Thermosynechococcus vestitus BP-1: one gene and its partner. The protein of the gene in region 1 interacts with the protein of each later gene in a pairwise test. Links are inferred from orthologs where the notes say so. Each region holds a gene or a part of one and is shown in the gene's direction. Other genes may lie near its edges. The genes, in order: TLL_RS03880 and TLL_RS08580.

Region 1 (3,248 bases):
GATCGCCCGTCCCTAAGAGGACAAACTGACTATCGGTATAGGCAAGAAAGCGATCTAAAATTTGAATCAATAGATCCAGCCCCTTTTGCTCCACCAGGCGGCTGACCATCCCCACCAAGAAAGCGCCGGAGTTCACCTCGAGTCCTAATTCTTCCTGGAGAGCAATTTTGTTGGCCCTACGCCGCTCTAGGGTATCTGCGGTGTAGTTTTGGGCAAGGGCGCGATCGCTACTGGGATCAAAAAGCTCAGTATCAATACCATTGAGAATGCCAGAGAGTTTGCCACTAATAAACGATAGCAATCCCTCCAATTTTTCGCCATATTCAGGGGTTTTAATCTGTTCGGCGTAGGTGGGCGAAACGGTATTGACGCGATCGGCATACTGCAACGCTGCCGCCATTGTATTATGGCCCTGCATGTACCACGGACACCAAGTAATTTGCTCTAGGCGCCACCGCCAAGGTCCTTGATAGGCCAAGTTATGGATCGTAAACACGGTGGTAATGTCGGGATCCTGATGCATCCAGACGGGGATCATGCCCGTGTGCCAATCGTGGCAATGGATAATTTGGGGTTTCCAGTAGTTCCAAGCAAATTCTGCTGCCCCATTGGCAAAAAAGGTGAACCGCCAGTCCTCATCCTCACCGTAGTAGATGCGGCGGGGATTAAAGCAGGGATGGCCAAAAAGGTAAAGGGGAACATCCGACCCCGGCAACACGGTTTCATAGACATGGAATGTCTGAAACATGGCATGGCCAATCCAGATGGGGTCCTTGGGAATCTCCACCTTATCGGGCAAGAAGCCATAATAGGGCATAAAAATGCGCACATCATGTCCCATGCGGCGTAACACCTTGGGCAGAGAGCCAACCACATCTCCCATGCCTCCCACTTTCGCCAGTGGTGCCGCCTCAGCAGCAACAAATAGAATTCGCATGATCCTCCTGAACCTGTTTTTTGGCCAATTCTAGGGCAATGCAATTGCCGTTAACCTACCACAAGTGCGGGACAATTTGGCGTACGATCGCCCTTAAGGATTTCTCCTGATGTGTCTTTGGAATTGACAACCCCTATGACCAATTCTCCCCTCGTGCAACGGGTCAAAGAAGTTCATGAGCAGGCGCGTCTGCTGGCCACGCTCGATGCGGCTGCCCGCAATGGGGCCCTGGAACAGGTGGCCTGTGCCCTTGAGGAGGCGCGGGAGGAGATTCTGGCGGCCAATGCTGCCGATTGTGAGCAAGCCAAGGCCAATCAGCTCAATGCCTCGCTCTATGCTCGCCTGGAATTGAGTCCCAGTAAACTAGCGGCGGCGATCGCTGGCGTACGTCAAGTGGCTGCTCTCCCGGATCCCCTTGGCCAGCGTCAACTCCATCGAGAATTGGATACGGGGCTCATTCTCAGTCGCGTCACCTGTCCCCTTGGGGTGCTAGGGGTGATTTTTGAGGCGCGCCCTGATGCAGTCGTGCAGATAGCTTCCTTGGCGATTAAATCAGGGAATGGCGCCATTCTCAAGGGAGGACAGGAGGCCAGTCGCTCTTGCCAAACGATTATGCAGACGATTCATAGGGGCCTAGAGAAGTCGGCAGTGCCCGCGGGGGCGATCGCCCTCCTGACGCAGCGATCGGAAATCAGCGAACTGCTGCAATTGGATCAGTGGGTTGATCTCATCATTCCGCGAGGTTCCAATGAATTTGTGCGTTATATCCAGAACAATACGCGGATTCCCGTGCTGGGCCACGCCGATGGTCTTTGTCATCTCTATGTGGATCGGGCAGCGGATCTTGAAAAGGCGATCGCCATTACCCTCGACGCCAAAACCCAGTATCCTGCCGCCTGTAACGCTATTGAGACCCTCCTTGTTCACCGCGATATTGCCGAGGCATTTTTACCCAAAGTGGCTGCTGCCTTGCAACAGGCAGGCGTTGAGCTACGGGGGGACGCGATCGCCTGCGACCTCGTACCCATGAGCCTTGCCAGTGAAGCCGACTGGGCCACAGAATATTGCGATTTGATCCTCGCCATCAAAGTCGTGCCCGATCTCGATGCCGCCCTGGATCACATTGCCACCTACGGCTCCGGTCACACGGAAGCCATTGTCACTGAGGATGCCGCCGCCGCCGCTCGTTTTCTCCAAGAAGTGGATGCGGCGGGTGTCTTTCACAATTGTTCCACCCGCTTTGCCGATGGCTTCCGCTACGGCTTTGGTGCCGAAGTCGGTATCAGTACCCACAAATTACCGCCCCGAGGACCCGTGGGGCTAGAGGGATTAGTGACCTACAAATATCAACTGGTGGGAAACGGCCACATTGTGGCCACCTATAGCGGTGCCAATGCCAGGCCCTTTACCCATCGCGATTTGGACTGCTAACGAATTTAAGGGATTGTTAAGCCACAGACAAAGCCAATTTTTCTGTTTCAGAATGGAGATATAGGGCAACAGGGATTTCCCTACCGTGCAGATGACACCCTCTGTAAAGGTTGTCTATCAAGGTCTATCAAGTGACCGGTGGCAATGTATTGCCTACTTTACTCAGTATCTGAGCAGCCTCTCTTTGTCAACGGATGATTAGGACTTGGGAATTGCGTGCAGTTAGGTAATTGAGAGATTCACGATAGCAAGGGGAGCCAAAACCCCTCAAAACTTTAACCGCTCAAGCACTGCTGTTGCATCCCCATAGAACAGCAAAGGGCACCATCAATGCAACTTAAATCTTTAGGAGCATAACAATGACTCAATCTATTCCTAGACCAACCAGTGAAATAACAAATCGGGAAACAGCATTTGTTTTAGAACTCAATGCCTTGAGCTGCAAAGACCTGCCACTGGTGGGGGGCAAGAACTCTTCCTTGGGGGAAATGCTCCAACAACTCACTCCCAAAGGTATTAATGTCCCCGATGGTTTTGCAACAACCGCCTATGCCTATCGTTACTTTATTCAAGCGGGAAATCTTGAGACGCAACTGCGGCGGCTCCTCGAAGGCCTTGATGTTGAGGATGTAACAGAACTCCACCGCGTGGGTCAGACGATTCGCTCGCTAATTTTACATACTCCGTTTCCCCCGGAATTGACGGATGCGATTGCTGCCGCCTACCAAAAAATGTGCGATCGCTATGGTCCGAATACGGACGTGGCGGTTCGCTCCAGTGCTACCGCTGAAGATCTGCCCGATGCGAGCTTTGCCGGTCAGCAGGAAACCTACCTCAATGTCCATGGCCTCAAGGGCGTTCTCGATGCCTGTCATCGCTG
Region 2 (3,192 bases), 980 kb from region 1 along the record:
TCTTGAGCTCGCCCCCCTAGGGACAACCCTGGCGGCCTGTCTACAACATCCTGATGAGCCGATTACGGCCGCGATTCGCCCCTTTGACTTGCGCATTCGCACCAGTAGCAGTATCAAATCTGCCCATATTTTTGATGTCATTCCCGCTGCGCCACAACTGCAAAGTCTCCTCATTCAGGCAATGCAAACCCAAAATCCACCCATTACCCGTCTGCGGGAGCGCCTCGCCCCCTTGCGCGATCGCTACGACTACATCCTCATTGACTGCCCCAGTGCCTGGCTCTTTTTAAGTAAGAGCGCCCTATATGCCAGTGACGCCGTTTTGATTCCCACCCGCCACACCGATCTCTCCTCCCTCAACAATGCAGCTCAGGTGATTCACCAATTTCTCTTTCATGAAATCCACCCATTGCGCCGTGAAGGGGGACCCCTGCCTTTACCCATTTTCTTTAATGGGGCTCCGACAACCGCCAAGGCAATGGCCGTTGCCCAAGCAGAAATTGAACGGATTCTCCAGAAACTCCCCCACCTCACCCCCTACTTTTGGCCACAGTATCAAGCTAATGACACGACTGTATTTGCCATTCCTGAATATGCTGTCATTTCCCGTGCCGCCTTTGCCCGTGTTCCTGCTGTGTTCAAAGATAAGCGCGTCCTAGGCTTCTATCAGGCATTGGTGCAGACCTATCTTCGTCCCCTAGCGCCTACCAATGACCTCCCCTAACAGACAACTTTCTAACAGGATTTATAAAAAATCTAAAAACAGAAATTGCTTGCTCCCCCTAAACTGAAATTGGCCCTTGCCGAGCAGTAGTCATAACTGAGCCTGTTACCCCCTCCCCAACCACTAACGTTTTGAAAACTGTAGAGTCAATCCAGTCGCCACGGGCGGAACTCACCCCCCGTAAAGGTTCCGTGAAACGTTCAACATCGTAGAGGCCAAAATAAGGGCAGAACGGGACGATGACGACCTCCTTCGTCTCTGGACGAGGGTCTGAGGAGGTGTTTGCTCTGTAGGCAAAGACACAAGCTGCAAAACTACGGTAATCTTATAGAGAAACTAGAGTATTACTGGCAGTGCTATGGGCATCACCATTGAAAACGTTTCTAAGTCCTTTGGTTCCTTTCAAGCAGTCAAGCAGGTGGATTTGGATATTGCCAGTGGCTCTTTAGTGGCGCTGTTGGGGCCCTCCGGTTCTGGCAAATCAACCCTACTGCGGCTGATTGCGGGTCTAGAGATGCCCGACACTGGACGGATTCTGCTCACGGGCAAGGACGCCACCTATCAAAGTGTTCAAGAGCGTAATATTGGCTTCGTCTTTCAGCACTATGCCCTTTTTAAGCACATGACGGTGCGCCAAAATATCGCCTTTGGCCTAGAGCTGCGCAAGGTGCCCCGTGCCAAGATCAACGCTCGGGTGGCGGAACTGCTCGAGTTGGTGCAGTTGACTGGCTTGGGCGATCGCTACCCCTCTCAGCTCTCAGGGGGACAGCGCCAGCGGGTGGCTCTTGCCCGTGCCCTTGCGGTAGAGCCCAAGGTGCTGTTGCTCGATGAGCCGTTTGGTGCCCTCGATGCCAAAGTGCGCAAGGAACTGCGAGCATGGTTACGCCGCCTCCATGACGATGTCCATGTGACAACGGTCTTCGTGACCCACGACCAAGAGGAAGCCATGGAGGTCGCAGATCAAATTGTCGTCATGAACAAAGGGCAAGTGGAGCAGGTGGGCACCCCCGCTGAAATTTACGACCATCCCGCCAGCCCCTTTGTGATGAGCTTTATTGGCCCCGTCAATGTCTTACGCTCTCGGGTTTTCCAACAAAGTGAAGGTACGGCTGCTCACTGCGATATTTTTCTGCGGCCGCGCGACATCATTATTGAAACCCGTCCCAATGGCAACACCGTCTCAGCCCGCATTCACCGCATCATTCACTTAGGCTGGGAAATTCAGGTGGAACTGCGCCTAGACGATGGGCAGGAATTGATGGCCCACCTCTCGCGAGAGCGATTTGACGAGCTGCACCTTGAACCCCAACAGCAGGTCTTTATTAAGCCACGGGAGGCAAAGTCCTTTCCCCTTTACTACAGCATTTAGGCACGAAAAAAAATCAGTCCATCCCTTGAACAACGGTCCCTAGACTTGCTATGCTAACAAAGCGATGCAATGGGGTGTCGCCAAGCGGTAAGGCAGCGGGTTTTGGTCCCGCCATTCGGGGGTTCGAATCCTCCCGCCCCAGTTAGGTCTTAGAACTCAATGGCACCAACACTGCCCTCATTGCTGGCCTTGGATTTTGATGGCGTTCTCTGCAACGGCCTGCGGGAATATTTTCAAACCAGTTGGCGAGTGTATCAGCAGGTGTGGCCTGAGCCGCTCCTTGGGATTTCCCTAGAGCAACTAGAAAGGGAATTTGGTCAATTGCGCCCTGTGATTACGGTGGGGTGGGAGATGCCGCTGCTGTTGCGGGCAATTGTTGCAGGTACCCCTGCTCAACAGATTCTCCAAGATTGGCCAAAGGTGCGCGATCGCCTGCTGGCTACCTATCATCTCACTGCCGCTGATTTAGGAGCACGCGTGGACGGCCTGCGCGATCGCTGGATTGAAACGGACTGGCAAAGCTGGTTGGCGCTCCATGACTTTTATGACGGTGTCATAGCCGCTTTGCAACACTGGCAGGCCCAAGGGCAAGCCCTCGCCATTGTCACCACCAAAGAGCAGCGCTTTGTCACCTATTTACTGGAGCAGGCGGGCCTCTCTTTTCCCTCGGAGGCCATCTATGGCAAAGAGCAACAGCAGCCAAAACCTGTGATTCTTCAGGCGCTGCAGTCAACCTATGGTGCCCCCCTGTGGTTTGTTGAGGATCGCCTTGGGGCCCTCCTACAGGTTGCCGTGACACCAGAACTAGGGCAAACAGAACTTTTCTTGGCCGCCTGGGGCTATACCACGGCGGGCGATCGCGCCCAGGCTGAGGCCCATCCGCGCATCCATCTCCTCAGCCTAGAACAATTTTGCCAATTTCCCCACTGGCTGCCCCCCTAACCCCTTGTCTTTCAAGGCGGTTTTCTCTATACTGAAAAAGCTGTGAAACAGCGCGGGTCGCTAGCTCAGCGGTAGAGCACTCGGCTTTTAACCGATTGGTCTTGGGTTCGAATCCCAGGCGACCCACTTCACCTAACCCTCTAGGAGGCGGCGGAGC

Evidence for each region.
Region 2: the proteins of TLL_RS03880 (region 1) and TLL_RS08580 interact in binary tests that used the Escherichia coli proteins (3 or more experiments, as listed by UniProt). The link is inferred for Thermosynechococcus vestitus BP-1 from one-to-one orthologs.

Annotation. Positions count from the first base shown.
Region 1 is NC_004113.1:790,143-793,390, forward strand. The notes cover bases 296-3,220. They hold TLL_RS03880 (glutamate-5-semialdehyde dehydrogenase), read left to right. Parts: upstream 296-1,072; coding sequence 1,073-2,368; downstream 2,369-3,220. Other genes in these bases: glgA (glycogen synthase GlgA), read right to left, coding at 296-937; ppsA (phosphoenolpyruvate synthase), read left to right, coding at 2,728-3,220. Outside these bases: more of glgA, read right to left, coding at 1-295; more of ppsA, read left to right, coding at 3,221-3,248. UniProt on the Escherichia coli protein: Catalyzes the NADPH-dependent reduction of L-glutamate 5-phosphate into L-glutamate 5-semialdehyde and phosphate. The product spontaneously undergoes cyclization to form 1-pyrroline-5-carboxylate.
Region 2 is NC_004113.1:1,771,577-1,774,768, forward strand. Bases 219-3,087 are described here. They hold TLL_RS08580 (sulfate/molybdate ABC transporter ATP-binding protein), read left to right. Parts: upstream 219-1,082; coding sequence 1,083-2,093; downstream 2,094-3,087. Other genes in these bases: TLL_RS08575 (ParA family protein), read left to right, coding at 219-724; TLL_RS08590 (HAD family hydrolase), read left to right, coding at 2,253-3,035. Outside these bases: more of TLL_RS08575, read left to right, coding at 1-218; TLL_RS08600 (PspA/IM30 family protein), read right to left, coding at 3,168-3,192. UniProt on the Escherichia coli protein: Part of the ABC transporter complex CysAWTP involved in sulfate/thiosulfate import. Responsible for energy coupling to the transport system.